One region of the Mesorhizobium sp. AR02 genome, then DNA from elsewhere that is predicted to be linked to it. Evidence: riboswitches for the same ligand, from Rfam matches in the RefSeq annotation. Region 1 holds a riboswitch; each other region holds the start of a gene.
What was found. A riboswitch is a leader RNA that binds a small molecule or an ion and turns the genes downstream of it on or off. The one in region 1 is predicted to bind thiamine pyrophosphate.
Positions count from the first base shown of each region.

Region 2: linked by a shared signal. The riboswitch ahead of DBIPINDM_RS30925 (Ykof family thiamine-binding protein) and the one ahead of thiC (phosphomethylpyrimidine synthase ThiC) in region 1 are both predicted to bind thiamine pyrophosphate.
Region 3: linked by a shared signal. The riboswitch ahead of thiB (thiamine ABC transporter substrate binding subunit) and the one ahead of thiC (phosphomethylpyrimidine synthase ThiC) in region 1 are both predicted to bind thiamine pyrophosphate.
Region 4: linked by a shared signal. The riboswitch ahead of thiC (phosphomethylpyrimidine synthase ThiC) and the one ahead of thiC (phosphomethylpyrimidine synthase ThiC) in region 1 are both predicted to bind thiamine pyrophosphate.

Region 1 covers NZ_CP080531.1:1,072,611-1,080,436, reverse strand. Annotated here, with positions in the region: gene thiO (glycine oxidase ThiO) at 1-970, opposite strand, end outside; gene thiS (sulfur carrier protein ThiS) at 1-3, opposite strand, end outside; gene thiC (phosphomethylpyrimidine synthase ThiC) at 967-2,802, opposite strand; TPP riboswitch at 2,907-3,022, opposite strand; gene DBIPINDM_RS09660 (TIM barrel protein) at 3,200-3,967, opposite strand; gene DBIPINDM_RS09655 (MFS transporter) at 3,964-5,052, opposite strand; gene hisN (histidinol-phosphatase) at 5,168-6,001, opposite strand; gene DBIPINDM_RS09645 (aspartate ammonia-lyase) at 6,089-7,468, opposite strand.
Region 2 covers NZ_CP080531.1:5,513,946-5,521,771, reverse strand. Annotated here, with positions in the region: gene DBIPINDM_RS30955 (hypothetical protein) at 125-673, opposite strand; gene DBIPINDM_RS30950 (hypothetical protein) at 1,024-1,653, opposite strand; gene DBIPINDM_RS30945 (methyltransferase family protein) at 2,046-2,741, opposite strand; gene DBIPINDM_RS30940 (ABC transporter substrate-binding protein) at 2,914-3,930, opposite strand; gene DBIPINDM_RS30935 (ABC transporter ATP-binding protein) at 3,923-4,690, opposite strand; gene DBIPINDM_RS30930 (ABC transporter permease) at 4,687-5,505, opposite strand; gene DBIPINDM_RS30925 (Ykof family thiamine-binding protein) at 5,549-6,157, opposite strand; TPP riboswitch at 6,148-6,261, opposite strand; gene DBIPINDM_RS30920 (formyltransferase family protein) at 6,322-7,299, opposite strand; gene msrA (peptide-methionine (S)-S-oxide reductase MsrA) at 7,685-7,826, opposite strand, start outside.
Region 3 covers NZ_CP080531.1:3,308,532-3,316,357, reverse strand. Annotated here, with positions in the region: gene DBIPINDM_RS20160 (M48 family metalloprotease) at 1-1,454, opposite strand, end outside; gene thiQ (thiamine ABC transporter ATP-binding protein) at 1,715-2,491, opposite strand; gene thiP (thiamine/thiamine pyrophosphate ABC transporter permease) at 2,484-4,067, opposite strand; gene thiB (thiamine ABC transporter substrate binding subunit) at 4,258-5,256, opposite strand; TPP riboswitch at 5,300-5,414, opposite strand; gene DBIPINDM_RS20140 (thiamine diphosphokinase) at 5,503-6,162, shown strand; gene DBIPINDM_RS20135 (ABC-F family ATP-binding cassette domain-containing protein) at 6,164-7,826, shown strand, end outside.
Region 4 covers NZ_CP080530.1:669,652-677,477, forward strand. Annotated here, with positions in the region: gene DBIPINDM_RS03055 (hydroxymethylpyrimidine/phosphomethylpyrimidine kinase) at 242-1,012, opposite strand; gene DBIPINDM_RS03060 (thiamine phosphate synthase) at 1,003-1,608, opposite strand; gene DBIPINDM_RS03065 (thiazole synthase) at 1,605-2,378, opposite strand; gene thiS (sulfur carrier protein ThiS) at 2,382-2,579, opposite strand; gene thiO (glycine oxidase ThiO) at 2,548-3,600, opposite strand; partial or broken gene thiC (phosphomethylpyrimidine synthase ThiC) at 3,574-5,379, opposite strand; TPP riboswitch at 5,483-5,599, opposite strand; gene queE (7-carboxy-7-deazaguanine synthase QueE) at 5,733-6,470, opposite strand; gene queD (6-carboxytetrahydropterin synthase QueD) at 6,467-6,823, opposite strand; gene queC (7-cyano-7-deazaguanine synthase QueC) at 6,823-7,521, opposite strand; partial or broken gene groEL (chaperonin GroEL) at 7,747-7,826, opposite strand, start outside.

The sequences.
Region 1 (7,826 bases):
CATGCGCAAGCTCCTTGGTTCCTTGATTGAAAACCAGGTCGGCCGCCTGGCGCGCCATGGCGGGGGCGAGAAGAAAACCATGGCGATAGAGCCCGTTGATCGCGACGGTGCTTCCACATTCCTCGACACGCGGCAGATTGTCGGGAAAGGCCGGACGGACGCCGGCGCCGGTCTCAATGATGCCAGCCTCACCGAAGGCCGGATGAAGAGCATAGGCCGCGCCCAAAAGCTCCATCATCGAACGCGCCGTGACCGGTCCTGTGGACTGGCTTTCGATCATCGTCGCGCCAACCATGAAACGGTGATCGGTACGCGGCACCACATAGAGCGGAAAGCGCGGATGCAGCAGCCGGACCGGGCGTGACAGCGAAATGTCCGGCGTGCGCAGGATCAGCATCTCGCCGCGCACGCCGCGCAGGCCGTCGTCTTCTGCCGCCATCCCCGTGCAGTCGATCCGGCGATCGAAACCGGAAATGTGCCGGGCATCGGCGCCGAAGCGGAATTCGACACCCATGGCAGCGAGCCTGTCATGAAGTGCCGCCATCGCGTGCCGCGGGTCGAGATGAGCCTCATCGGGGAAGAACAGTCCGCGCCTGAAGCGGCCGGCGAGGTCGGGTTCCAGGAGCGCAATCTCATCTTCATCGACACGCCGATGGCCGGACGTGCGGCTGGCGAACCGGTCAAGCTCGCCCGCCTCGCGCGGCGCGGCCACGACCAGTGTTCCGGCGCGTGTCACCTGACCCGGCAGCACCGCATCCCACCAGTCGGCAGCGTCGCATCCGAGATCCAGCACAGGCTGCTCGGCGCTTTCACGCTCGCACCATGGCGCCAGCATGCCGCCGGCGAACCACGATGCGTTGCCACAGATGCCATGCCGGGTCTCGGCGACTGTGACCGTCGCGCCGCGGGCGGCGAGCTCGAAGGCGGCGGTGAGGCCGGCGACGCCGGCCCCTTTGACCAACACCCTCATGACGGTTCCGGCGCCTCTGGCATGAGCGGTGCGTCGGTCTCGCCAGCTGGCATGTAGAGATCGCCGCCCTCGCGGTATTTCGCCGCCATCGCCGCCATGCCCTCTTTCTGTGCCTCGGCGCGGATGTCGTGAGAAATACGCATGGAACAGAATTTCGGTCCGCACATCGAGCAGAAGTGCGCCAGCTTGTGCGCCTCCTTGGGCAAGGTCTGGTCGTGGAAGGACCGCGCGGTTTCGGGGTCGAGAGACAGGTTGAACTGGTCCTCCCAGCGGAACTCGAAGCGCGCGCGGGAAAGGGCATCATCCCTGACTTTCGCGGCCGGATGGCCCTTCGCCAGGTCGGCGGCATGGGCGGCGATCTTGTAGGTGATCACGCCAATCTTGACGTCGTTGCGATCGGGAAGGCCGAGATGCTCCTTGGGCGTGACGTAGCAGAGCATGGCGGTGCCGAACCAGCCGATCATGGCCGCGCCGATGCCGGAGGTGATGTGGTCATAGCCCGGCGCGATGTCGGTCGTCAGCGGTCCAAGCGTGTAGAAGGGCGCCTCGCCGCAGACAGCGAGCTGCTTGTCCATGTTCTCCTTGATCTTGTGCATCGGCACGTGGCCGGGCCCCTCGATCATCACCTGGCAATCCTTGGCCCAGGCGATCTGCGTCAGCTCGCCGAGCGTTTCCAGCTCGGCGAATTGTGCTGCGTCATTGGCGTCGGCGATCGAGCCGGGACGAAGACCGTCGCCGAGCGAGAAGGACACGTCATAGGCGCGGCAGATGTCGCAGATCTCCGCGAAATGCTCGTAAAGGAAGCTTTCCCGGTGATGGTGCAGGCACCATTTGGCCATGATCGAGCCGCCGCGCGAGACGATGCCCGTGACCCGGTCGACGGTCAGCGGGATGTAGTGCAGCCGCACGCCGGCGTGGATGGTGAAATAGTCGACGCCCTGTTCGGCCTGTTCGATCAGCGTGTCGCGGTAGACCTCCCAGCTCAGATCCTCGGCGATGCCGCCGACCTTCTCGAGCGCCTGGTAAAGCGGCACTGTGCCGATCGGCACCGGCGCGTTGCGCACGATCCAGTCGCGGATGTTGTGGATGTTGCGGCCGGTCGAGAGGTCCATCACCGTATCGGCGCCCCAGCGGATCGCCCACACCATTTTTTCGACCTCTTCGGCCATCGAGGAGGTGACAGCGGAGTTGCCGATATTGGCATTGATCTTGACCAGGAAATTGCGGCCGATGATCATCGGTTCGCTCTCCGGGTGGTTAATGTTGGCGGGAATGATCGCCCGCCCTCGCGCCACCTCATCGCGCACGAATTCGGGCGTGACGAAATCGGGGAGCGCCGCGCCGAAGGCTTCGCCGTCGCGTTGCAGCTTGCCGCGGACGATCTCGCGGCCGAGGTTCTCACGGATGGCGACGAACTCCATTTCGGGTGTGACGATGCCGGCGCGCGCGTAGGCGAGCTGGGTCACTGCCTTGCCTGATCTGGCCCTGAGCGGCCGGTTGCGGACCGGAAATTCTGGCGTCAGCCGCTCGCCAGCCGCAAATCCATTGTCTTCCGGCCGGACGTGGCGGCCGTCATAGGCTTCGACATCGCCGCGTGCCGTAATCCATTCGTGGCGAAGCCGGGCAAGGCCCTTTTCGATGCTGGTTTCGACCGTCGGGTCGGTATAGGGGCCGGACGGATCGTAGACGGTGACGGGCGGCTCGCCGGCGGTCGGATGGACAGAGATTTCGCGCATCGGCACCTTGATGTGCGGATGGAGGACGCCGGACTTGTGGATCTTCCGTGAGGCGGGCAGCGGTCCCGTTGAGACGGCTGGGGTGAGGGCATTCATCTTGAGGCTCCTTTGCTCATGCATTGGAGACCCAGTTCTGTACCGGAAGGATGAGACGCTTTGGCCGCCCTGCTTGGAAAACAGGTCTTCGGGCGTGAACTCCCGCAAAGCGCTTGCACCGTCCCTACGCCAGTATGAACTGGATCAGGTTCAACGGGTCACTGCGCCGCGAAAGCCAGCAGTATCTCAGCCCCTTGCCGGGACCCCCCCTGGTGAATGCGCCGAATTGAACGGGCCGGCGCTATTTTGTCAAGCGCATTTGGCCCGCGGCGCTGATCGGTCGCCAATCAAGTCGTGCGGAAAGGCTGAAGCGTGGTGCGGCAGAAGAATCTGGTCAACCGCTCTCAAAACCACTAAGTCCGGCCAAACCAGCGAATTTATTAAAGAATTTCACCTCTCATTGAGATAGCACTCTTCGACAAGCGTCGACTGATTTGGACGTTGGAGCAACCGGTCTATACTCCAGTCCGATGAAACCGCTGTAACCTCGGGCGAGAAGCCAGTCCAACCGCTTCTTCAGATCGATACCACCAGTCCCTGGTTCGTTGCGCCCGGGATGATCGGCAATATGAATGTGGAAGACGCGATCAATATTGCCGCCGATAACAACTTCGGTTTCTTCGCCCATAACGGCAGAATGGTAGATGTCGTAAACGATCCCGATCTCTGGGCGCCCGGTTGCGGCAGCGATCTCCAGGGCTTCGACCGTCGAAGGCAGGAAGTATCCGGGGTGATCTATCAGTGTGTTGAGTGGTTCAAGACCAATACGAACGCCGCTTCCCTTCAGCATTTCGCCGGCAAGATTCAATGTTTCGACAAGCGCCTTCTTTTGATCATGTCGGGAGACATCAGAAAGCTCATCGCCCGCCTGGGCGATAAGCACTGGGGCGCCAAGCCTCCTTGCTGTGGCAATCGAACGTCTGAGACCTTCGAGAAAAATGCTCTGGTTTCGGATATCGGTCAGCGAAATCATAGGTTCAGCTACGATGCTGCTTAGTTCCATCTCGGTGGCCTGCAGCGCAAGATCGATACTGTCAAGATCCTTATCAGTCCACCTCCAGAATTCGACGGCCGCCAGGCCGCTTTGCCGTGCAAGCCATATACGATCTGCGAAATTTGCTGTTTCAGGGGCGTAAAGCCATTCTATGCAAGCGGAAAGTTTCATAGCTGGTTCACAGCTTCTTGGCCGCCACGGCTACTGTCGGCCAGTACCGCGCGACCCGCAAAGGCGACAAAGACCATAGTCGTCGCCAGCATGGCAAAGGCAACGCGCAAATCCAGGAAATGTGCGACCAACCCGATAAAAGCCGGTCCGAGCATGTGGCCGCCATAAGCCAGCGTGGTGACGGTGGCGACTGCAAGGTTTGCCGGCATTGACGTCTGCACTCCGGCAGCTTTGAACATGAGCGGGATGATGTTTGCGGCGCCGAAGCCAACAAGCATGAACCCGCACAATGCAAACAGTTGCGAAGGGAGCGCCAAAACCACCACGAAGCCAATTGCCGAGATCAGTCCGCCCCCTAAGAGCACGCGACGACCTCCCACCGCATCGACAAGTCGGTCGCCGATAAGCCGTCCTCCCGTAATCGCCACGGCAAAAGCGGCGTAACCAGATCCCGCCGCATAAGGCTCGGCGCCGCGATATTGCAACAGGAACACGCCGCTCCAGTCGAGCACCGCTCCCTCTGCCATGAACACTAGCGCGGAGAAAAGTCCAATAAACAGAACCAGTGGCCTTGGGACAACAAACAGCGGAGTGGTTTTGCCCCCATCGTTGGCGAGGGGGATGAAGCCCATTGCCCGCGAGGACACGGCGACAAACATCAGAATTCCTAAGGCCAAGCATGCTTGGAGCGGGCTAGCTCCCAGTTTGAGCAATGCGCTTAGCCCGCCCGCTCCGATAGTTCCCCCAATGCTGTAACAGGCATGAAAGCCGGACATCAGGGAAAGCCCCATCCGCTTCTGGACAATGACGGCCTGGACATTCATTGCCACATCGATGGCCCCGATCGCGGCGCCGAATACCGCAAGGGCAACCGCCATCCCGAGAACGCTCATGCCTGCGGCCAGGATCGGCAGGACCGCAGCCGCCACAAGCGTTCCGCAAATTATGATCAGACGGTATCCGAAGCGTGCCGTTAGAAGACCAGTCAAGGGCATTCCGACCAGCGAGCCGCCGCCAAGGAACAGCAAAAGGATGCCAAGCTGTCCGTCATCAATGCCCAGCCGGGATTTGGCGAACGGGACCAATGGCGCCCAAGCCGCGACGAGTGCCCCTGTGCTGAGAAAGGCAACATAAGTAGCCCACCGCTCTCGCGCGCCTACTCGTTTCGATCGATCAAGGTAAGCATCCGCATTCAAGATGTTAACTCACTGAAATATCTTGGGTTGTTTGCGTCGCGCCGAGCTCGGCATCGTTGAGCATTTCCAGCGCAGCTTCGTGGAGTGACCGATTGGCTGACGCCAGTATTCTGCCGCCCCGCTCAGCGCGACCGCCGTCGAAGCGTGTAACAATGCCGCCGGCCGATTCAATGATTGGAATGAGCGGCACGATGTCATACGGCTGCATTGATGGTTCGACGCACAAATCGATCTGGCCGGCAGCCAGCATCGCAAATGCGTAGCACTCCCCTCCGTATCGGGTGAATTTGGCTGCTGAGGAGAGCTTTGCAAAACCTCGGTCTGAGCGCCGGGCGAAAGGCTCTGGCGAGGTCGTATGGCAGATGGCGTCGGGTAGGACCCGAACACTACTTGTGCGCAGCTTTGATCTCCCGCGGGCACTCTCGCAGAATGCCTCAGACTCGTCGCCCCAGAAGAATTCACCTGTATAAGGTTGGCTCATTATTCCGCGTACGGCTCGGCCGGCTACTGTGAGCCCTATGAGTGTTCCCCATACAGGGATGCCGCACAGGTATGGTTTTGTTCCGTCGATCGGATCTATGACCCATTGTATGGGTCCGCGCCCCGTTGTGCCGAATTCTTCACCGAGTATCGAATGATCCGGATAGGTTGAGCTGATCATTTCGCGAATGGCGATTTCAGCTTCTCGGTCCGCGTCGGTCACCGGGTCGAACTTGACGCCAGCCTTGAACTTTGCGTCAGCAGCCAATCGAGTCCGAAATCTAGGGAGAGTGATACGGCTCGCGGCCTCGACCAATGTGAGGAAGAACTCTAGGGATGGGAGGGGTTCGTTCGACATGAGCACGATCCTGTCAAAGTGTGTTTTGGTTGCGACTTGCTGGTCTTCGTCTAAACCTGGATTGAGCCCGGTCGCCGCAGGAGGCGGTCACGTCTTTGCCTTCCGTGCTCGCGATGGCCGGGTCATTTCCTCGGCGTTCAGTATGTCGTCGATGAGATCAGGCGACAGGTCATCTGCCTGGATAAGCAGCTCTCGTAGGGTTTTGCCGCTTGCCAAGATCGCCTCGACGAGCTCCGCCGAGCGTTCATATCCAAGGACCGGGACCAGAGCGGTGGCCAGTGCAGTTCCGGATAGGAGGTGCCTTCCACAGGCCGCTTCGTCGGCCTTGATGTCGGCCACACAGCGGGTCTCCAGGACCCGGGCCGCGTTGGTAAGTAGACGAATGGATTGCATCAAGCTGAATACGATAATCGGCTCGAAGGCATTAAGCCGCAGCTGTCCAGCTTCGGCTGCGAGCGTCACAGTGACGTCTTGTCCAATCACATGGAAGGCAACCTGGTTCACAACCTCAGGGATTACCGGATTCACCTTGCCGGGCATGATCGAGGATCCTGGCTGGACGGCAGGCAACCGCACTTCTCCAATACCGCCGCGAGGTCCGGAAGAAAGCAGCCGTAGATCATTGGAAATCTTCGACAGCTTCACAGCTACCCGTTTCAGAACCGCGGAAAAGTGGACAAAGGCACCAGTGTCCCAGCCGGCTTCAATAAGGTTTGCAGCCGGCTTCAGTCGCGTGGCGGCAACAGCCTCAAGTTCCGCAACAACGACCCTTTGATAGCCCGGATCCGCTGTGATGCCGGTGCCAATTGCCGTGCCTCCGAGATTGATCTCACGCAGCAGGTCCATTGCCTCCCGAAGGCGGTCGATGTCCTCGCGGACCGTGATCGCGAAGGCACCGAATTCCTGACCCAAGGTCATCGGAACTGCATCCTGCAATTGCGTGCGACCCAGCTTGAGAATGTGGGCGAACTCCAACGCCTTCGATTCGAACGCGCCTATGAGCGCCCACAACGCGTCGATCAGTTCGGGGGCAGCGAGCAGAAGTGCAAGCCGGATGGCCGTCGGGTAGACGTCGTTGGTCGACTGAGAACGGTTGACGTCATCGTTTGGGTGAAGCGCAGCGTAGTTGCCACGCGGCAGCCCCATAGTCTCGAGGCCCCGATTTGCGATCACCTCGTTGATGTTCATGTTGGTGGAGGTTCCTGCGCCTCCCTGGAAGACATCGAGAGCGAATTGGTCACTCAGATGGCCGGCAGCTATGTCGTCACAGGCGTGACCGATGGCAATCATCTTTGCTTCTGATAGATCGCCAAGCTGACAGTTGGCTCGCGCCGCAGCCTTCTTGACTAGGGCAAGGGCTCTGATGAGAAGAGGATAGTGCCCAATCGAGATACCCGATATCTGGAAATTCTCGATGGCGCGTGCGGTTTGCGATCCATAGTATGCGCGCTGGGGGACTTCGACCATTCCAAGAGAGTCCGACTCCTGACGAATGTCAGAAGGACTTGGCCTAAGAAGGTGACTGCCCACGCGCTTGCTCCAAGGCGAGAAGTTGCTGACCCCGCATGAAGGCGATGTGTCTCAGGCATGGCGCCAACACCGACCACATCCGTCGCCAACGATCGTTTTCGGTCGATGCAGTTGTTCTGATCTCTTCAGTGTCTGTGAGACACTATTTTCCACCGAAGTAGTAGTTGAGCAAGGCAACTTGCGATTCCGCGAGTCGACCCCGCAATTCACTTTGCTCGCCAAGAGTTCTTATTGCTGCGGGGAAAAGTGGAGATAGGAGAATCGCAACGATCGCGATCCAGAACAGCTGGCGTGG
Region 2 (7,826 bases), 3.0 Mb from region 1:
GAACGTTCGAGCGGCCTTACCGTTCCGCCGGATCATAATGAGATGGGCGCACGGAGAATATTCGCCGGCAAAATGAAAAAGGGCCCGCCACCTCGCGGCAGCGGGCCTCATGACGTTTGCCGCCTCAGCGGCGCGAGATCAGCAGGCACAGCTGCCGCAGGTCGCGGTCGTAGCTGCCTGAACTGGCCAGCACATCGACGCAGCGCTTCTTCATCCGCGCCACCTGGCTGTCCGACATGTCGGCGACGACGCCTGGCAGGCTAGGCTTGCTGAGATTGGACGGATTGCTTGGAGTGCTTGAGTTTGTTTCGCCAACGCCGATACCAACACCCGCACCGATGCCACTACCGATACCGACACCCGCGCCGACGCCAACACCAGTTTGGCCACCTACCACAGCGCCAAGTCCTGCAGTGACGCCGTTGTTGCCGCCGACGCTGGCGCCTGCGCCTGCATTGACACCTGTGCCGCCACCGATCGAGGCACCAGCACCAGCATTGATGCCACCACCACCGCCGACTGAAGCACCGGCACCGGCATTGACACCGCCACTGCCGCCGACCGAAGCGCCGGCGCCAACGCCGATTCCAGCGGCGTGGGCCGGCATGCATAGAACGGCCACGACTGCGCTGCCCGCGAGGATTGTGGAAAGTCTTTTTGCAATACCAAACATGGCTCTCTCCTTGGTTGTCCCGAACAAACCGGACTTCAAAAACCGGCTGTATCACCAACCCGAGCCTCTATCATTGGTTGCTAAAATATGATGGACAACCCATGGTATAGTTACTCGCGTACCGGCCAGTTCAAGACAACTGGACCCATTGGGGAGATGTCGCTCGGAAATTGGCGGAGACGTTCTTCGCCTGGAAGCCTGAGAACCGGCTTTGAGCGCCGAAGTTACGAACACGCTCCACAGCAGAAAGCCCGCCGACATGGCGGGCTTTCCGACCGGCCGGAGGCCAGGAGAGTGCTGTCAAAGCCTCACGGCTGGTTCTGCACTTCCGTTCCTGGCGGCCCTGGCCCTCAGCGGCGGGCGATCAGCAGGCAGAGCTGACGCAGATCCCGGTCATAGGTGCCCTCGCTGCCGAGCACGTCGACGCAGCGCCTCTTCATCCGCGCTACCTGGCTGTCGGACATCTGAGCCACGACACCCGGCAGGCTCGGATGGCTGGGATTGCTCGGATCGCTGGGGTTCGAGGGATTGCTCGGGTTGGACGGATTTGACGGATTGCTGGGATTGGTTCCGCTACCGATGCCCACGCCGACACCGACGCCGATGCCACCCGTGCCGCCGACATTGGCGCCGAGCCCTGCAGTGACGCCGCCCGAACCACCAATATTGGCGCCGGCGCCGGCATTGATGCCGTTGCTGCCGCCGACGGAAGCGCCGAGTCCGGCGCTGACACCGCTGGAGCCGCCGACATTGGCACCGGCTCCGGCATTGATGCCACCGCTACCACCGACAGAAGCGCCGACGCCAGCGTTGACGCCTCCGCTACCGCCGACCGAAGCGCCGACACCGGCATTGATGCCGCCGCTGCCACCCACCGAGGCACCGACGCCGAGCCCAGCTGCGCTTGCCGGCATGGAAAGAACGAGGACTATTGCACTACCTGCCAACACACTGGCGACTGTTTTGATGGTAAAAGCCATAACACTCTCCTGTTGTCGTTGCGCTAAGGCAGTCGGCGTACAGCCGATTGCGAATCCAGCTACGTGACAGGTGAGACGCAGTTTCAGCTCAGAGCATACTTATGAAGACGATGGTATTTATTGTTGAAACGCAGAGAATATAAGAGTAATAAAAATATATTACACATGTAAAAAATATTTCATACCGATAGCGTACATTATAGATATAGTCGCTCATCGAGAACTAAAAACGATTTCCCAAGAAATCTCTACGCCCGTCATTGCTGACAGACATCTCCGCTTGATTCACGGCGTGAAGATCGGACATCAGCGGCCGTCAAAGGCCGCCAGATCGCGATGGCCATCAAACACCCATCGCCGTGCCTATCAGCAACCTGGAGACAGTCCCGCCCTCAGAATATGCGGTAGAACAGCCTGTAGCGCACACGTTCCACGTAAGCGCGATACTCCGGCTCAGCGGCCAGCAGGGCTTCCTCGCGCAGGATACGATACAGCTGCAGATAGGTGATGACCGCATAGACCGCGAGGTTGTGGAAGGAAAAGGCCGAGAGCAGATAGAGCACATGGCCGGCAAGGTAGCCGGCATAGATCGGATGCCGCACAAGCCGGTAGGCCCCGCCTGTCATCACGCCGCGATTGGCGGGCAGGATGGCGAAGGAACGGCCCAGCGATATCTTGCCCCAGATGACAAACAACAGCGCAACGAACTGCAGCGGCGCGGCGACATAGACAGGAACAAGCACCATGCCAGGCTGGAGGCTGATCAACGCAACCCCGAAACTGGCGGTCACGGAGACGATGACCGTAAGCGGATTCCAGTCACGCGTCACCGGACGCCGCGACAGAAGCAGCCAAGTGAAAGTGAGTATCTCGGAAATCGCCACCAGCGCGACGTTGAGCCGGGTCGGATCCTCCACGACCTGATAGACGCCGCGATAGACGAACAGCCCCGCGCAGGCCAGCGCACAGGCGCGAAAGAAGCCTTCACGCAGGTCGACCAGCGTGTCGCGCCTTCGCGCGGCGGAGAAAAATCCGCCCTCATTGTTATGCGAAAACGCTTCACTTTTTGACGTGAGCAAGGCAAGCACCCCGATGATCCCTCAAGGGACCATTGCATGCAACCATTGCCGGGCCGTTAACCGGCAAGATCGGATCGGCACCAAACGGGGTAACGGCTCGGAAAGCATGCGGGGCAGGACGCGCCCCGGATGCCGACTCAATCTAGCGCACCGTCTACCACCGGCCCATGCGCATCCAGCCTCATCCCAAGTTCAGATTTGCGAAATACCTCGAGAAATCAGGGCGTTGCGTCAGGACTTCGCCGTCGGCATCGCGCAAAATGCCGGCGGTGAAGAGATAGTCGCCGATCGCGTCCATCTTGGCCGGATCCATCGTGCCGATGGCGCCGTTTTCCGCGCGCAGATAGTGCCCGTCGATCAGCGCTTTCAGCGACGCCTCGATCAATGCCGGATTGGTCAAGGCATCCTTGTTGGCGGCGATCAACAGCGCGGCGGCTTCCCTGGGATGATCGACGGTGAACTGATAGCCGCGCCGCGTTGCCTGGACGAAGGCCGACGCCAGTGCCGGGTTTGCCTGGAGATAGGCTTCGCTCGACGAGATCAGCGTCGTGTGCTCGTCGGGCACGCCGTAGTCGGCATAGACGAAGCTGCGCTGCTTGACGCCTTTGAGTTCGGCCTCGATGCCCTCCCAGGTCGCAACCTCGAGCGTGAAGTCGACCGAGCCGTTGGCCAGCGCTTCATAGGCGGAGGTGCCGAGCGTCACTGTTTCGAAATTGCCCTTGCCGCCGTCGTGGCGGATGATGGTCGAGATCAGCGCGTTTTCCCAGGCGCTGCCGAAACCGCCATAGGTCAGGCCGTCAAGGTCCCTCGGGCTTTTGATCTCGCTGCGCGCCGCGTTGAAGACCACGCGGCCGGTTTCGGACTGCACCACGGCATAGACGGCCTTCAAATCGGCACCGGCGGTCTTCTGGGTGAACAGGCTGATGGTGCCGTTGATGCCGAAATCGGCGACGCGGTTGGCGACCAGCGTGCCAGCGCCGGTATCGCTGTAGGGCAGAATGTCGACCTCGAGGCCGGCCTCGCGATAAAACCCCTTGTCGCGCGCGACGAACAGCCCGATGTGGTTGGTATTGACCGTCCAGTCCAGCGCGACGGTGACTTTTTGCGTTGCTGCGAAGGAGCGGCTCGATCCGACAACCAGCGGAAGGCCGCTGGCAAGGGTGAGCAGCAAGGCCTGCCGGCGCGTCAAGTCAGTCATGGTCATGTCCTTTGGATGGTTGAGGGTTGAGCAAGATGTCGAGGATCTCGGCCTCGAGTGCGCTGGCCTGCTGCGCGGCAGCGCCGGTCGGATCGCGCGGGCGCGGCAACGGCACCCTGATTTCCCGCAAGACACGGGCCGGGCGCGCCGACAGAACGTAGATGCGGTCGGACAGGAACACGGCCTCGCGCACATCATGCGTGATCAGCAGCGCCGTCCAGCGATGATACCGCCACATCTGTTCGAGCCAGCGCTGCATGGCCGCGCGGGTCAGCGCGTCGAGCGCGCCGAACGGCTCGTCGAGCAAAAGCATGTCGCGCTCCTGCACCACCGTGCGCAAAAGCGCCGCGCGCTGGCGCATACCGCCTGAAAGCTGGGCCGGAAAATGCCGCTCGAAACCGGCAAGCCCGAACTCGGCAAACAGCGGCGCGACGCGCGCCCGCGCCGCCTTGCGCCTGACGCCTTGCACCTCGAGCCCGAGCGTCGCGTTGTCGAGGATGCGCCGCCACGGCATCAGTGCGTCGCGTTGCGGCATGAACGCAAAATGCCTGCCATGATCGTCGAGCGGCACGCCGTCGAAGAACATCTTGCCTTCGCCGTGCTCCGCCCCCGTCAAAAGCTGGAACAGCGTCGACTTGCCGGCGCCCGAAGGTCCGAGGATCGAGACGAATTCGCCTGCGCTGACGCTGAGCGAAATGTCGGCGAGCACGTCGAGCCCGCCAAACGCCTTGCGCACATGCCGCAACTCGAGCCGGCTCATTGCCGCGCCGCCTTCCCTGCCAGCTGCCGGTCGGCCCGCTCCCAGGGCATGGCGAGGCGCTGCAAGAGCACCGTCAGCCCGAACAGGACGAGAGTGAGTGCGGCACTGACACCGACGGCGGCCAGCACCAGATCGGAGCGGAAATTGTTCTTGGCGTTGAGCATGTAGATGCCCAACCCTTTGGCCGCGCCGGCATATTCGGCGAAGATGGCGCCGACCACGGCATAGGTGATGGAGATCCGCAGACCGGCGAAGAAATAGGGCAGTGCCGAAGGCAGCCGCGCCAGCACGAAGACGCGCCAGCGCCCTGCCCCCATGGCGCGCAGCATCTGGCCGATCTCGGCCTCGGTCGCCTCGTAGCCCTGCACCAGAGCCACCAGCATCGGGAAGAAGGTGACCAGTGCCACCAGCATGATCTTGGGGGCCAGCCCGAAGCCGAACCACAGCACCACCAGCGGCGCGATCGCCACCAGCGGCAAGGTCTGGCTGACGATGAAGACGGGAAACAGCGCACGTCGCAACGGCTGGAAAAAGTCGACCAGCATCGACAGCGCGAAGGCGGCACCGAGCGAGCAGGCAAAGCCGATCAGCGTGGCGCGGATGGTGGGGATGGCGTTGTCGATCAGCGCCTCACGATTGAGCATCGCCTGCTCGAAAACGCGTGAGGGCGCCGGCAGAACCGTCGGCTTGATGCCGGAATGATTTGCGTAGAGTTCCCAGGCCGCGAGCAGTAGCCCAACCGACAACACGGCCGGTGCCGCCTTGGCGAAGAGGCCCGCGAGCTGGCGCGGGCGGCTGGATGACGATGAGACCACGAGAGGACAACCTTGACGGCCGCGTATGGAAAACGCGTTCTGTTCAGACAGCGGTGGGGCTGTTGGCGGAAACCGTGACGTCAAGGGTTACGTGGCCGGCGCCCGGGCCGAAGCGGCAGAAGGCTTCGTTCAGCGCCGAAAAGATCGCGCCGGTATCGCCGCGCAGTTTGGTGCAGAAGTTCTTGGAGCGATCGTAGACGCCGGACTGTTTCAGGAAATCGATGCAGCCATAGATCTCGTCCATATGGTTGCCGGTGCCCATCACGTAGAGCGAGAATTGCGCCGCCGCCGGCTGGCCGGTGGCAGCAGCATTGCGTACTGCGGTGATGGCGGCTTCCTTGCGTGGGCCGAGCGGCCCGACAGGTCCGCCAAACGCGTCGGAGCGGCAGATCGGATCGTCCGGCTCGCCCGGGCAGCCGCGCGAAATGGCCGCCGACAGCACGCAATGCTTGCCGCTCTGCGCCGCCGCCACGAACAGGTCGCGCAGCGCCGGGAACAACACTTCGGGTGGCCCGACCAGCAAGGTCGAGATGTCGTCGGTCTCGATCCTCAGCCTGTCCCGGTAGGGATCGAGCGCGCCAAGCGCGCCCAGGATGACGCCGACGAAATCGTCGGCCATGGGATATAGGGAAATCTGTGCGCCTGAAAACATCGCCCGCCTCGCTCCGCTGGTATTACCCAGATCAGCTTCTAGGGTCTGTGGGCTTGCCGCCCCCGTCTCAGCCCCGACCGTACGGAGCACCCCTGTGGATGGGCGCGTTAAAGCATCATTCGAACCGAAGGGGAAGCCGTTTTTTCAGCGCACTGCGCCAGCTCTCAAATCTGCCCATCTTCCACCTTGCCGAAAAGCCGCATTTCAGGGGACGACTTTCTAACTGGAGAGCGCGCAAACGTGGCGTGCACTTTCACGAGCCGTTTGAGCAGGCGGCTATAGGTGAGATACCGGACCCTGCCATCGGCAAGATCGAACTCCACGCTCCCCCATCGTCTGACTGGCACTTGTCCGGTCGGCGGACCCAGCCGCCTGATCTGGAACCCCAGCCTGACCTTGCACCCAGCGACATCCAGATAGATGCCTGGAAGAGTGCCCAGCACATGCCACATCAGGGCAACATGCTTGATTGACATGGCCGACGAGATCATTGTGTGGGCCGGCTCAAGCCGCGCCCAGACGAAATCACCGGCCGGCTGCCGCATCCCCGAAAGGCCGCCTTTGCAGTAGGCGGGCGCCGCCTCGCTCACCAGCGTGCGCATCGCGCTCGCGACGCTGTCGATCAAGGCCCGCAGCGATACCCAGTCCGCCTCCGAAAACGACACCTGCCCGAGAATGTCGCCATCATCGAAACTGGCGGACATCTTGTGCAGCGTCACACCACCATGAACGGCGTGCTGGCCGTCCACGGCCAGGCGATGGATAGGGTGCGGGCCCCGATAGTTGGGCAACAACGCTGGATGAAGATTGAGCCCGCCTTTCGGGAAAGCACCGAGCAAGTCCGGTGGAATAAGGGCCGGAAACGCAAAGCAGATCAACACATCGGCTTTGCCCTCCGACAACTGGCTGCCGAGTGTGCCCCAATCATAGGGCCGGCCAAATTCGATCAGCCTTGCCGGCGTGTTGCCGATATAGCGTTTGAGCAGCAATCTGCGTCTCAGTCTTCGGCGAAAATTGCCGGTGCTGAAATGTTTCTCGCGTTGACGGAACGCCGGCACGACAATCGCGTGGATGAGATGGCCTGCTTCAAGCCATCCTGACAGCAGCGGCCCGGTGTAATGGGTGATGTCGAGCACGAACACGGCGGAAAGCCGGCCCGACCCGGTCTGCGGGCTCAAAAGCGCCGGCCGTTCAAGGCGCACATCAAGCCGATCCCCATCGGGGGGCGTTCAGACGGCAAGCCAGCCTCATCGGGCGGGCCTGACAGGGTTTGCAAAGTAAGTCCGTCGGTCAGGGAGCCTTGACAATTGAAGACGGCACCGTGGCGGTGACATCGGAAAGCCGTCCGCCTTTCACCAGAAGTGGCTTCTCATAGATTTTCTTCATGCGTATCTCCTGAAGCAAATCAGCATGTGCAGTTGGCCAGCAACGCCATCAACTGTCAATCGCCAGGCGGCGGCTGACAGTTGGTATTCACGCAGTCACAGGAATTATGCCGCCTTGCTTCTCGAAAATGATCCGCAAACCTTATGAGACGGCCTTCTCGCGAACCGGCAGTTTCCAGCCCGGCCTGACGAAATGGCAGGTATAGCCGTTGGGATATTTCTCCAGATAATCCTGATGCTCGGGCTCGGCTTCCCAGAAGGCACCGGCCGGCGCAACCTCGGTG
Region 3 (7,826 bases), 2.2 Mb from region 1:
ATCTTGACCTTATCGCCGGCCGAAACCGCGGCACCCGGCGACAGCGCGTTCAGCACCCGGAACAGGTCGAGCTTGCGATCGACGCCGACCATCTGTGCGGCGAGCGAGCCCATGGTCTGGCCCGGCTGCACGGTGAGGACGCGAATATGCAGCGGCTTCAAAGCCGCCTTTTCTGCGGGGCTCAGGATACGGAACGACCCGCTGACCGAGCGCGCCACCGTCTCCAGCGAGGTGCTGGCTGACGGTGCCGCGGTCAACAGCCGGTAGACCTGGCCGCCGGCACGGATCACCGCGATGTCGAACTGCCAGCCTTCGGCACCGGCATGCGCGGTCGCGGCCTCATTGCCGTTGATGGTTTCCTGCTTGACAGTGCTGTCATCGAGACCGGCCACCCAGCCGCTTCTGATGTAGTCGGTCAAGGGGCGGTTCTTGTCGATCGAAACGCCGTCGAAACGGATCGCTATGTCGCCCGGCCCGGTCGCCGTCACCGCTGCCGCCGAATTGTCGATGATGAAACCGTCCGGCACCGTGAACGACACGCCGAGGCCCGGATGCAGGAAGGTCTCGCCGCGCACATAACCTTCCTCCGGCGTGTCGCCATAGAGCAGGCCGTCAATGCCGGCGAGGAAGGAATCGCGGTCGCGCGTGCCGACGCCGGGCGCGCCGAACTGGCGAGCATGGCGCTGCGCCAGATCGATGCGCTGCGGCGTGTTGGGGTGCGTCGCCAGGAAGTCGAGGCTGGCGTCGGTGGCGCCGCTGATCGAACGGAAATCGGTGTAGGCCGACATCGACTGCAGGAAGCGTCCGGCGGCGTAAGGGTCGTAGCCGGCTTCGCCAATCGACTTGATGCCGATGGCGTCTGCCTCCAACTCCTGGTTGCGCGAAAACTGCGCCAGCCGAAGCTTGCCGCGGATCAGAGCCGCCTTGGCGGTCGGGCTGTCGCCCAGCACATCAGAGACCACCTTGGTCGCCAGGCCTTCCTCGGCCTCCAACTGCTGGCGCTGCAGGCCGTGATTGGCGGTGACGTGGCCCATCTCATGCGCGATGACGGCGGCAAGTTCGGACGAATCATTGGCCAGCGCCAGCAGGCCGCGCGTGATGTAGAGATAGCCGCCCGGCAGCGCGAAGGCGTTGACGTTGGGCGAATTGAGGATGGTGATGCGGTAGGTCTGGGTCGGGTTCGCCGACACCACAGTCAGATTGCCGACGACCTTGGCCACCATTCGCTCGAGCTTGGGATCGGAATATTCGCCGCCATAGGTGGCCAGGATGCGCGGATGCTGCGCCTTGGCCAACTCCGCAAGCTTGTTGTTGGCGCCGACATTGTCGACCGTGATCGGCTTGTCGGAAGGCTGGAAACCGGATTCCTGGACTGCCGGGGGCGTGAACATCTGGCAGCTTGCCAAGGCCACGGCAAAGCCGGCCAGCGCCAGAAAGCGCGCCAGCGGATTCATTCTTAGCCTGTTAACGCCGATCGCCAGAACGGCTTCCTTTCGGGTCCCGGCGCATGACGACGACGATCGGGGGCGATCTTCGAAGAGTGTCACGCGCTACTTCAAACTGCTACAGCATCCGTCGCACGTCCCTCAGGGCGGACGGCGGATGCTGTAGGCAAATCACGGCGTGTGCCGGACCGGTATTCAGCGGACCTAGCCACACTACTCCAGTCATGGCAAGCAAGCGCCATATCGCCTCGGACCGGTTTGGGCGTAAATTATGTCCGCTTCCGGGCAATATCTCGTGATCCAGTCGTCTGGATGCTTGTGCCAACATAGCGTCGGAAAGCCTCCGGACCAGCCCCGGCAAAGAAATCGTCCGCCGTGCCGGTGGCAGCGACGGCGCCATTGTCCAGGAACACCACATTCTGGCCGATACGGCGGGCATCCTCCGGCTGGTGCGTGACGAACAGCACCGTCATGCCGCGCTCGGCATGGAGGCCGGCAACCAGGTCGAGCATGTCGTCGCGCAACGCAGGCCCGAGCGAAGCAAAGGGCTCGTCGAGCAGAAGCACCGGGCGATCGCGCACCAGCACGCGCGCCAGGGCAACGCGCTGACGCTCGCCGCCGGACAGTTCGCGCGGCAGGCGTTTTTCCTTGCCGGCAAGGCCGGTGCGCGCAAGCGCCTCGGCGATGGCGATTCGATCGGTCTCGGTCAGTCGCAGCGATGGCGAGCGGCCAAGCCCGACATTCTGCTCGACGGAAAGATGGGCGAAAAGGTTGTTCTCCTGGAACACCATCGACACCGGCCGCGCGGCCGGCGGCGCGGCGCCGACATCGGCCTCGCCGATCAGCACGCGGCCGGACTGTGGCGTCTCGAAGCCGGCAACAAGGTTGAGCAGCGTCGACTTGCCCGAGCCGCTCGGCCCCATGATGGCGGTGATTTTTGCGGCAGTGAACTCGACATCGAAGGCAAGCGATACCTCGCCATAGCTGAACAAGACCTTGTCCAGCCGCACCGGAACGCCTTTCCTGCCCGTCGCCCCGTCAGACATTGCGGACCTTTTCCCTTCCCAGCCAGTCCGCTGCCAGCACCAAGGCGAGGCAGACCAGGCCAAGCAGGAGTGCGAGGCCGGCGGCGTCCTCGGTGCGGTAGCTGCCCATGCGCGCCAGCAGAAGGTAGGGCAAGGTCTGCACGGAATCACTGCCGAACAGCGCGATGACGCCGAGATCGCCCAGCGACAATGCCATGGCGAAAGCAAAGGCGGTGGCGAGCGGACGCCGCAATGACGGCCAGTCGATCAGCCGCAGCCTGGCCCAGCCGGAGATACCCAGCTGCGCGCATAGCCGTTCATGACGCTCGCTCGCCGCATCATAGGCGGGACGCACGGCGCGCAGCGCGAAAGGCATGGCCATGACCGCATTGACGGTGACGACCATGACCGGGGCGATGGCGAAGACGTCGACGCCATGGCGCAGCAGCAGGAACCAGCCGGCGCCGATGACGATCGGTGGCACGACCAGGACAAAACCGGCGCCGGTATCGGCGGCATGTTCGAGCAGCGTCTTTGGACTGGTGCCGCGGCTCAGTGCCAGCGCCCGCCGCGCCATGGTCAATGCCAGTGACAGCATCACCGAAAGCAGCGCCGACAGGAAGGCGAGCATCGCACTGGTCAGTATCGCCTGCCGGACCGTGGTCTCGCCGGCGAGCCGGCCGAGATCGGCCCCCAACCCGGCCATCACCGTGGCCGCCATTGGTCCGACAACGAACAGCACCGCCAGAGTGATGAGCATGGCGTTGAACAGGGTTTCGGTGCCAACGACTGACAGATAGCGGCGCTGCGCCACCGGCAGATTGGCGTCGCCAACGACATTGACGCCAAGCCGCGTCAGCGCCAGCACCACCAGAAAGGTCAAGGCGATCTGCAGTAACGTCAGCGTCACCGCCCGCGCCGGATCGAAATCGAATCGCAGCGCCTGGTAGATGCCGACCTCCAGCGTCGTCGCGGCCGGTCCGCCGCCAAGCGTCAGCACGATGGTGAACGAGGTGATGCAGAGCATGAAGACAAGGCCGGCGACACCGGGCAGAGCGGCGCGCAGCGTCGGCCATTCGATCAGCCGGAACGCCGGCCGCGCCCCCATGCCGAGTTGGCTCGCCAGCCGCCATTGGTCCGCGGGGATGGTCTGCAGCGCCTCGAGGAACAGCCGGACGCTGAGCGACAGGTTGAAGAAGACATGGGCGACCAGAATGCCGGACAGGCCGTAAATGCCTGGCCAGCCCTGACCGCCAACCGCGCTGAACAGGCCGGCGAAATAGCCGGCGCGGCCGTAGAGCGCCAGGATGCCAAGCGCCGCGACGATCGCCGGCAGCGCCAAAGGCACGGCAAAGAGCTGCAGGATGAAGGCGCGGCCGAAGAAGCGCGGATGCCGCGACAGGGCACGCGCCACGAACAGAGCAGGGATGACCGAGAGCAGGGTCGAGAGTGCGGCTTGCCAGAGTGTGAAGCGGACGACACGCAGCAGGTAGGGATCGAAGGCCGCCCAGGCGCCTGAGAAATCATGGGCGCCTTCGACAAGCAGCCCGGCAAACGCGCCGCCGATCAACAGGGTGATCGCGGCAAGCGCGACAATGCCGGCGGTGACGCGGGGGTCAGACGCGCGCCTTCCACCCTCCCCCTTGCGGGGAGGGTCGGAACGCGGATGCCGCGAAGCGGTGTCCGCGAGCCGGGGTGGGGGTGAGGCAGTGCTCAGCGTCGCAGCCCCCACCCCGCTCCGCTTCGCGGATCGACCCTCCCCACAAGGGGGAGGGTGAGAAGCGCGCTCATTTGCTCATCACCGCCAGCCATTCATCGACCCAGGCCTTGCGATTGGCGGCAACCTCCTCGGGGCTGAACAGCAAGGTCTTTGTCGGTTTGACCAGTTTGTCGAAGGCCGGGTTGAGCGGCTTGTCGGTCTTGCCTGCCGGGAACATCCAGTTGGTCTCCGGGATGGCGTCCTGGAATTTCGGTCCGGTCATGAAGGCCATGAACTTTTCCGCCAGCGGGTTCTTGGCCCCCGTGGTGGTGATTCCCGCGACCTCGATCTGCAGATATTCGCCCTCTTCAAAGGAAGCCGCCTGGTAGCGCTCGGTGTTCTCTGCAACCATGTGATAGGCCGGCGACGTCGTGTAGGACAGCACCATCGGCGCCTCGCCCTTGGTGAACAGGCCATAGGCCTCGCTCCAGCCCGGCGTCACGGTCAGCACCTTCGCCTTGAGCTTGGCCCAGGCTTCCGGCGCCTTGTCACCATAGACCGACTTCACCCACAACAGCAGGCCGAGGCCTGGCGTCGAGGTGCGTGGATCCTGGATGACGATCTTGTCGTCGGCGCTACCCTCGACCAGCTCCTTCAGGCTTTTGGGCGGCGTCTTCAGCTTTTCCGTGTCATAGACGACGGCGAAATAGCCGTAGTCAAAGGGAACAAACGTGTCGTCGGTCCAGCCGCCCGGCACGTTGATATCGCTCACCGCGCCATGGGGGGCAAACAGGCTCGAGGCCTTGGCATCGGCGGTAAGATTGGTGTCGAGGCCGAGCACGATATCGGCCTTGGTCGACGCCCCTTCGAGCTTGACGCGGTTGAGCAGGGCGACGCCATCGGCGACCGAGACGAACTCGACATCGCAGCCGCATTCGGCCTCGAATTCCTTCTTCACCACCGGGCCTGGACCCCAGTCGGCGGTGAAGCTCTCATAGGTGTAGACGGTGAGCTTGTCCTTGGCCAAGGCCGGCCCGGACAGCGCCACAATCATGGCTGAGACAAGAGCGTATAAAAGCGTGCGCATCGGCGCCTCCTTCGTTCGAATTAAAAGGAATTGAGGCGTCGGACTGTCCGAAACGTCTAATCCCTCCGCCGGTACAAACCGGATCAGGTTCAGCGGGTTGGCGAGATTGCCTCTCAGCCGGTCCGCGAAGATCGCAGCCGGCACCCCGTTAGAGCGTTTCGACACATAGGCCCGGCCGACGAACCGCGCAAGTGGCAGTTTGCCGGCCTTCCGTTTCCGCTGCCGGGCTGGTACAGGCCACCAGATATGAGCACATTCACCATCCTGCTTGGCGGCGATCTCATCCGCACGCCCCGGCTCGACCGCCAGGTCGAAGGCTCGCGCGTCATCGCCGCCGACGCCGGCATCGGCCATGCGCGGCTGCTCGGCCTTGTGCCTGAACTGTGGGTGGGTGATTTCGATTCGGTGCCGGCCAATCTTCCTGACGACCTTGCTTCGGTGCCCCGCCAGACCTTTCCGGCTGAGAAGGACAAGACCGACGGCGAACTGGCGATCGCCGCAGCCCTCGAGCGCGGCGCGACCCGCCTTGTGCTAGCGGGCGCCTTCGGCGGCAAGCGCGCCGACCACGCTTTCCTGCATCTGGCACTCGCCCTGCGGCTGGCCGAGGCCGGGACCAAGGTGCTGCTGACCAGCGGCGCCCAGGAAGGTGTCCCCTTGCTGCACGAAAAGGCCGACTTCGACTATGCCGACGGCACGCTGTTTTCGATCCTCGGCTTTTCCGAACTTGCCGGCCTGACCGTTTCTGGCGCCAAATGGCCGCTGAACCAGGTCGAGGTGGCCTTCGGCTCGTCCCTGACCATCTCCAACGAGGTCAAGTTCGACAAGACCGGGGGCCGCCTCGAAATCGCGCTCGGCCACGGCCGCGCACTGCTGCTCGCGCATCCGTATCCACTACCTGAAAGCTGACATGGCCCCGCCCCTTCTCAATCTCGACGGGATAAAACTGACCTTTGGCGGCACGCCGCTGCTCGATGGCGCAGCCTTGACCGCTTCGGCCGGCGACAAGATCGCGCTGGTCGGCCGCAATGGCTCCGGCAAGTCGACGCTGCTCAAGATCGCCGCCGGCCTGATCGAACCGCAGGATGGCGAGGTCTTCCGCCAGCCCTCGGCGACTGTCCGCTATCTGCCGCAGATGCCCGACATGGAGGGCTTTGCCACCGTGCGCGCCTATGTCGAGGCCGGGCTCGGGCCCGCCGACGATCCCTACCGCGCCAGCTATCTGATGGAGCATCTCGGCTTGTCGGGCGAAGAGCGGCCTAACGATCTGTCCGGCGGCGAGGCGAGGCGTGCAGCGCTTGCCCGCGTCATGGCGCCGGAGCCGGACATCCTGCTGCTCGATGAGCCGACTAACCATCTTGACCTATCTGTCATCGAATGGCTGGAGGAGGAGCTCGTCCGCACCTCCTCGGCGCTCATCGTCATCTCGCACGACCGCCGCTTTCTCGAGCGCGTGTCGCGCGCCACCGTCTGGCTCGATCGTGGCCAGACCCGCCGCCTGGACAAGGGTTTTGGCCATTTCGAGGAATGGCGCGACCTGGTTCTCGAAGAGGAAGAGCGCGAGCAGCACAAGCTCGGCCGCCAGATCGTGCGTGAAGAGCACTGGCTGCGCTACGGCGTGACGGCACGGCGCAAACGCAACATGCGCCGGTTGGGCGAGTTGCAGACCATGCGCCAGCGTTTCCGCGGCCATCGCGGCGCCGAAGGGACTGCGACCATGGTGGCGAGCGACGCCGCCGAATCCGGCAAGCTGGTGATCGAAGCGAAGAACATCGAGAAGAGCTTTGGCGACCTCACCGTGGTCAAAGGCTTCTCGACCCGCATCCAGCGCGGTGACCGCGTCGGCCTCGTCGGCCCGAACGGCGCCGGCAAGACCACGCTTTTGAAGATGCTGACCGGCGAATTGGCACCGGATGCCGGTTCGATCAGGCTCGGCACCAATCTGGAGATCGCCACGCTCGACCAGAAGCGCGAGGCGGTCGACCCGCAAGAGACCCTGGCGCAGTATCTCACCGACGGGCGTGGCGAAAACCTCGTCATCAATGGCGAGCAGCGCCATGTCGTCTCCTATATGAAGGATTTCCTGTTCAAGCCGGAGCAGGCGCGCACCCCGGTGCGCGAGCTGTCCGGCGGCGAACGGGCGCGGCTGATCCTGGCGCGCGTGCTGGCGCGGCCGGCGAACCTTCTGGTGCTCGATGAGCCGACCAACGATCTCGACATGGAGACGCTGGAACTTCTGCAGGAACTGGTCGCCGGCTTTGCCGGCACCGTCATCCTGGTCAGCCACGATCGTGACTTTCTCGACCGCACGGTGACCAGCCTGATCGCACCGGACGGCGACGGGCGCTGGATCGAATATGCCGGCGGCTATTCCGACATGCTGGCGCAGCGCGGCGGCACCCGGCTCGACGACCGCAAGGCGCGCGCCAAGGCCGAAGCCGGCGATGCGCCGACGCCCGGCAGGAGCGAGCCAGCGGCCCCAAAAGGCCCGGCGAAAAAACTGTCGTTCAAGCAGAAATTCGCCCTGGAGTCCTTGCCGAAGAAGATCGAGGCGGTAACCGCGTCGATCTCGC
Region 4 (7,826 bases), on a different replicon from region 1:
CTGGCCTTCCGTGCAACGCAAGTGATGAGGTTCAGTCACTCTACCGTGCAATGGCGTTCGGAAATACGACAGGCGAACCACAATAGTCATGTTTAGGCTGAAGACTTTTCAGCGGACCGTGAAAAAAGGAAACGCGAGTTCTTCCGCTCCTTCAGAGGCCCCTCGAACTCGCTTTCTTTGGAGAAGGGAGATCGCTCGTCAGACGCTCCCATGTGGTGGTCGGCAAACCGCCGCAAAACGGTCATTCGCTGTTTTCGGCTGCATGTTTCCGGAGCTTCTCGAACACGAACAGCTTGCCTTCGCGCACGCTATCTTGAAGCGATCTCGCATTGGCCAGATGCGCCGCAATCGCGCTGGCAAGCATGCAACCCGTCCCGCGCATCGATGAGATCAGGCGCGGTGTGTCGAAGCGGATTGGTTCTTGATCGAAGCGCAACAGAACATCGGTTGATCGATGTCCCGATGCGTGGCCGCCCTTGATCAGCAGGGCCTGCGCTGCAGCGTTCAGCAATTCCTGGCCTTGCAACACTGCGCCGTCCTCATCCACCGCCAGTTCCGAGCCAACAAGGAGCGCCAACTCGATGAGATTGGGTGTAACAATACAGCAAAGTGGCATCAGATCCTGCTTCATGACGGCGATGGCGCCGGCTTCCAGAAGCGTCCGGCCTGATGTCGACGCCAGCACCGGGTCCAGTATTACCGGCACGTGCGGATTTTCACGCAGCACTGTGGCAACGGCCACGATGATCTCGGCCGTTGCGAGCATGCCAATCTTGATGGCCGCCACCTTGTTGGCCTGCAGCGCCGCCCGCATCTGATCGGCTACCAGACCGAGTTGCAAAGGATGGATCGCCGTGACGGCTTGGTGCGTCTGCACAGTCAGCGCGGTGACGGCAAGGCAGGTGCGCACGCCTATGGAGGAGATCGTCTCGATGTCGCGCGCAATTCCAGCACCGCCGCTGGAATCCGATCCACCTACAACAAGCACGTGAGGCTCACGCCTCAGCGCCATTGGCCTGTCTTTTCGATCCATTCCCGCGTGCGCGCCTCAGGGTCGTCGTTCAGCGTGATGTCGGTGACCACCGCGGCGCTGTCGGCGCCAGCCGCGAAGACACCGTTGAGCCGGTCAGGGTTGAGGCCGCCTATGGCGACCAGAGGAATCGACGTGACCCGGCGCTTCCACTCGCTGATCCGTTCGACCCCTTGCGGCGCCCATTTCATCTTCTTCAGGGTGGTCGGGTAGACGGGGCCGAGCGCGATATAGTCGGGCTCGGCGGCCATCGCCGTTTCCAGTTCGATATCATCATGTGAGCTCAGTCCGAGCCTCACGTCGGCTGCCCGTATTGCCAAGCGGTCGGCGGTCTGGAGATCCTCCTGGCCGAGATGAACGAAGTCGCAGCCTTCCTCGATCGCCAGCCGCCAGTAATCATTGATGATCAGCTGGCAGTGGTGCTTGGCGCATGAAGCCTTCGCCTTGCGGATCTGCGCGCGCAACCCGGCTTCATCCATGGTCTTGATGCGAAGCTGCATCAGCTTGACTCCGAGCGGCACCAGCCGCTCGACCCAGGCAGCGCTGTCGACGATCAGGTAGAAAGGATCGAGCGTCATGAAAACACCGCCTTGCCGATTGTCGGCGTCGATGGCACGGCGACGTCGCGCGGTTCGAGCATTCCCGAACTGAAAGCTTCACGACCGGCCTCGACCGCCTTGCTGAACGCGCGCGCCATGCCGACCGGATCAGCCGCCTTGGCAACCGCCGTGTTCAGGAGCACGGCGTCAAAGCCGAGTTCCATGACGGTGGCCGCATGCGACGGCCGTCCGAGCCCCGCGTCCACAATCAGTGGGACATCCGGGAAGTGTCCGCGCATCGAGCGCAGCGCCATGATGTTGACCGGCCCGAGCGCGGAACCGATCGGCGCGCACCACGGCATCAAGACCTTGCAGCCCGCCTCCAGCAGCCGCTCGGCGACGACAAGGTCATCGGTGGTATAGGGGAATACATCAAAACCGTCCTCGCACAGGAGGCGGGCGGCTTCGACCAGGCCGAACACGTCCGGTTGTAGCGTGTCGTGGTTGCCGATCACTTCGAGCTTGATCCAGGTCGTACCGAAGACCTCACGCGCCATTTTCGCGGTCGTGACCGCTTCCTTGACAGAATGGCAGCCAGCGGTGTTGGGCAGGATTTTTACGCCGAGCGAGCGGATCAATGACCAGAATTGTTCGCCGGCCCTGCCGCCTGCCATTTCACGGCGCAACGAGACGGTCACCACCGACGTGCCCGACGCCTTGACTGCATCGGCAAGGATGGCCGGCGACGGATATTGAGCGGTGCCGAGAAACAGGCGTGACGCAAGCTCGGTCCCATAAAGCTCGAACATGGTCTAACCGCCTTGCATGGGCGAGAGGATTTCGATCTGGTCGCCGTCGCTCAACTGGAACTCCGCCCGGTTGGCTTTGTGCACCAGGTCGCTGTTGACGGCCGTTGCCAGCCAATCGCCCTCATAGTCTAGCGCGGCAAGCAGCTCCGCCAGCGTGGTGGCGGCAACCTCATGCGCTTCGCCGTTGACCATCAGTTTCATGCGCAAGCTCCTTGGTTCCTTGATTGAAAACCAGGTCGGCCGCCTGGCGCGCCATGGCGGGGGCGAGAAGAAAACCATGGCGATAGAGCCCGTTGATCGCGACGGTGCTTCCACATTCCTCGACACGCGGCAGATTGTCGGGAAAGGCCGGACGGACGCCGGCGCCGGTCTCAATGATGCCAGCCTCACCGAAGGCCGGATGAAGAGCATAGGCCGCGCCCAAAAGCTCCATCATCGAACGCGCCGTGACCGGTCCTGTGGACTGGCTTTCGATCATCGTCGCGCCAACCATGAAACGGTGATCGGTACGCGGCACCACATAGAGCGGAAAGCGCGGATGCAGCAGCCGGACCGGGCGTGACAGCGAAATGTCCGGCGTGCGCAGGATCAGCATCTCGCCGCGCACGCCGCGCAGGCCGTCGTCTTCTGCCGCCATCCCCGTGCAGTCGATCCGGCGATCGAAACCGGAAATGTGCCGGGCATCGGCGCCGAAGCGGAATTCGACACCCATGGCAGCGAGCCTGTCATGAAGTGCCGCCATCGCGTGCCGCGGGTCGAGATGAGCCTCATCGGGGAAGAACAGTCCGCGCCTGAAGCGGCCGGCGAGGTCGGGTTCCAGGAGCGCAATCTCATCTTCATCGACACGCCGATGGCCGGACGTGCGGCTGGCGAACCGGTCAAGCTCGCCCGCCTCGCGCGGCGCGGCCACGACCAGTGTTCCGGCGCGTGTCACCTGACCCGGCAGCACCGCATCCCACCAGTCGGCAGCGTCGCATCCGAGATCCAGCACAGGCTGCTCGGCGCTTTCACGCTCGCACCATGGCGCCAGCATGCCGCCGGCGAACCACGATGCGTTGCCACAGATGCCATGCCGGGTCTCGGCGACTGTGACCGTCGCGCCGCGGGCGGCGAGCTCGAAGGCGGCGGTGAGGCCGGCGACGCCGGCCCCTTTGACCAACACCCTCATGACGGTTACCGGCGCCTCTGGCATGAGCGGTGCGTCGGTCTCGCCAGCTGGCATGTAGAGATCGCCGCCCTCGCGGTATTTCGCCGCCATCGCCGCCATGCCCTCTTTCTGTGCCTCGGCGCGGATGTCGTGAGAAATACGCATGGAACAGAATTTCGGTCCGCACATCGAGCAGAAGTGCGCCAGCTTGTGCGCCTCCTTGGGCAAGGTCTGGTCGTGGAAGGACCGCGCGGTTTCGGGGTCGAGAGACAGGTTGAACTGGTCCTCCCAGCGGAACTCGAAGCGCGCGCGGGAAAGGGCATCATCCCTGACTTTCGCGGCCGGATGGCCCTTCGCCAGGTCGGCGGCATGGGCGGCGATCTTGTAGGTGATCACGCCAATCTTGACGTCGTTGCGATCGGGAAGGCCGAGATGCTCCTTGGGCGTGACGTAGCAGAGCATGGCGGTGCCGAACCAGCCGATCATGGCCGCGCCGATGCCGGAGGTGATGTGGTCATAGCCCGGCGCGATGTCGGTCGTCAGCGGTCCAAGCGTGTAGAAGGGCGCCTCGCCGCAGACGGCGAGCTGCTTTTCCATGTTCTCCTTGATCTTGTGCATCGGCACGTGGCCGGGGCCTTCGATCATTACCTGGCAATCCTTCGCCCAGGCGATCTGCGTCAGCTCGCCGAGCGTTTCCAGCTCGGCGAATTGTGCTGCGTCATTGGCGTCGGCGATCGAGCCGGGACGAAGACCGTCGCCGAGCGAGAAGGACACGTCATAGGCGCGGCAGATGTCGCAGATCTCCGCGAAATGCTCGTAAAGGAAGCTTTCCCGGTGATGGTGCAGGCACCATTTGGCCATGATCGAGCCGCCGCGCGAGACGATGCCCGTGACCCGGTCGACGGTCAGCGGGATGTAGTGCAGCCGCACGCCGGCGTGGATGGTGAAATAGTCGACGCCCTGTTCGGCCTGTTCGATCAGCGTGTCGCGGTAGACCTCCCAGCTCAGATCCTCGGCGATGCCGCCGACCTTCTCGAGCGCCTGGTAAAGCGGCACTGTGCCGATCGGCACCGGCGCGTTGCGCACGATCCAGTCGCGGATGTTGTGGATGTTGCGGCCGGTCGAGAGGTCCATCACCGTATCGGCGCCCCAGCGGATCGCCCACACCATTTTTTCGACCTCTTCGGCCATCGAGGAGGTGACAGCGGAGTTGCCGATATTGGCATTGATCTTGACCAGGAAATTGCGGCCGATGATCATCGGTTCGCTCTCCGGGTGGTTAATGTTGGCGGGAATGATCGCCCGCCCTCGCGCCACCTCATCGCGCACGAATTCGGGCGTGACGAAATCGGGGAGCGCCGCGCCGAAGGCTTCGCCGTCGCGTTGCAGCTTGCCGCGGACGATCTCGCGGCCGAGGTTCTCACGGATGGCGACGAACTCCATTTCGGGTGTGACGATGCCGGCGCGCGCGTAGGCGAGCTGGGTCACTGCCTTGCCTGATCTGGCCCTGAGCGGCCGGTTGCGGACCGGAAATTCTGGCGTCAGCCGCTCGCCAGCCGCAAATCCATTGTCTTCCGGCCGGACGTGGCGGCCGTCATAGGCTTCGACATCGCCGCGTGCCGTAATCCATTCGTGGCGAAGCCGGGCAAGGCCCTTTTCGATGCTGGTTTCGACCGTCGGGTCGGTATAGGGGCCGGACGGATCGTAGACGGTGACGGGCGGCTCGCCGGCGGTCGGATGGACAGAGATTTCGCGCATCGGCACCCTGATCTGCGGATGGAGGACGCCGGGCTTGTGGATTTTCCGTGAGGCGGGCAGTGGTCCCGTCGACACGGTGGGGGTGAGGGCATTCATCTTGATGCTCCTTTGCTCATGCATTGGAGACCCAGTTCTGTGCCGGAAGGATGAAAAGACGCTTCTGTCGCCCTGCCGAAACAGGACCTCGGGCGTAAACTCCCGCAAAGCGCTTGCACCGTCCCTACGCCAGTATGAACTGGATCAGGTTCAACGGGTCACTGCGCCGCGAAAGCCAGCAGTATCTCAGCCCCTTGCCGGGACTCCCCTGGTGAATGCGCCGAATTGAACGGGCCAGCGCTACTTTGTCAAGCGCCTTCGGCCCGCGGCGGTGATCAGCTACAATCTCACCCAATTGGGTGAGATTGCTATAGATGTCTGTCTGCTCGTCGTCGGCAATCCTTCCGCCTGGGCTAGACGCCCCGTTTGTTTCCCCACAGCAGAACATGAAGCTGGGGCAGTACACGCGCCTCGAACCACCTGTCACGGGTTACCTTTTCGACCAGCCATTCCATGCGTTTCATCACACCGGCCATGTCGATGGACGCGTCTTCGTTACCGGGACGCGGCGGCGTGTGGTTGCCGGGCTGCAGATAGACGGGTAATTGCGGGTAGCGCGCCGCGGCGTCCTTGGCGTAGGCATAGTCATCATCGTCGAAGACGACGAGCTTGAGCGCCATCTGTGGCTTGTCCAGCGCCGCCTCGACGCAGGCGTCGAACGCGGCCCAATCCGTCGTCATTTCGCTTGAGGGCGGCTTGGGGCTGAGCACCAGCACGTCGAGATCCGTGAACCATTCCTTAGGCACCGAGCCTTGGGTTTCCAACGCAAAGCGGTAGCCCTCACCATGCCCGCGGTCGATCAGCGGTCCAAGCGGCTGGATGGCCGGATTGCCGCCCGACAGCGACACCATCACCGGCTGACCGCCGGAAAGCGCGATGACCTTTTGCCAGACCGCGTCGGCAGACATCATCTCCCAATCATGGCGGAAGCGACTGTCCACTGCATGCAGGCTGTCGCACCACGAACAGCGATAATCGCACCCACCCGTTCTTACGAACACCGTCGGCAAGCCGATCAGTATCCCTTCGCCCTGAATGGTCGGCCCAAAAATCTCGCTGACGCGGATTCCGGGATGCAACGCGCACGTCATGGCCGGTATTCCGCCCAGGTTTTCGGCGTCTCGCTCACCCGCACGGCGGAGGTTTGTGGTAGCCGCAACTTGCACCAGTCGTGGAAGTGTCTGGCCAGACATTCCGCCGTGACACGGTCATGCCCCAGAACGTCGTTAAGATGGCGATGGTCGAACGTCCCATCGATGTAGTGCTTGAGCGCCGACAGGTCTTGGTAGTCGCGCACAAAGCCATGTTCGTCCAGCTCGCCCCCTGAAAGTTCCACGACGACAATGTAGTTGTGGCCGTGTAGACGCGCGCACTGATGGTCTGGTGGCAGGGAGGTGAGCTGATGCGAGGCCGAGAAGTGGAACTCCTTGGTAATGCGGAACATCACGCGCTCCTTGTCTGGATAGCGTGGAGCCAGAAGTCGGCGTCCTCATAATCTGTCGCGTCGGTGATGCGGGCCAGATCGAATGCTTCGCGCCGTTCGACGCATGTCCCGCAGCGGCCGCAATGACGTGCGCCGCCCTTGTAGCAGGACCACGTCGCCTCGAACGGTGTGGCGTACTTAGCCCCCTCGCTGACGATGTCGGCCTTCGACATATTCACATAGGGAGCGTAAAGGCGGATATCGGCATAGCCTGCGAGCGCATGGTTTTGCATCGTCTGAAAGGCGTCGATAAAAGCGGGCCGGCAATCGGGATAGATGAAATGATCGCCGCCGTGGACGGCAGTGGCCACCGCATCCGCCTTCTGCGCGGCGGCAACCCCGAAGGCGATGGCCAGCATGATGGCGTTCCTATTCGGCACCACCGTGATCCTCATGGAGTCTTCGGCATAGTGCCCGTCGGGTACGTCCGCATCATCGGTCAGCGCCGAGCCACTCAGGTTCCGGCCGACATCGCGGATATCGACGATCTGGTGAGGAACACCCAGCCGCTTCGCGCAGATAGAGGCAAAGCCGAGTTCTTTTTTGTGCCTCTGGCCGTAATCGAACGAAAGCAGGCCAATGAGTTTCTGCTCGGTCGCCACCTTGTGAGCGAGCGAAACTGAGTCCAATCCGCCGGAGCAGATGACGAGGGCATTCATGGTTTGAGTCCTTGTTTTGACCGGGTAAGGCTGCGACCGGAGATTTCTCTGCGTTCCCAGTACTCCACGGAGCCGGTTTTGTGAATGGGGTGGATGCGATTGACGCGCACGTGCCCTTGCGTCGGTTTCCCAACATGAATTGCACACGATTTGTCGCGCATCTTCGACCGCTGGCGGCTGGGGCCGTCACTGCGTATAGGCGGATAGACGATACAGAAATCAGCCCGAGGTGGTCTCCTCGATCTGCTGCTTGATCTGGGCAACGCGGCCCTGGATCTCGGCCTTCTTGCCGGCACCGTCGACGA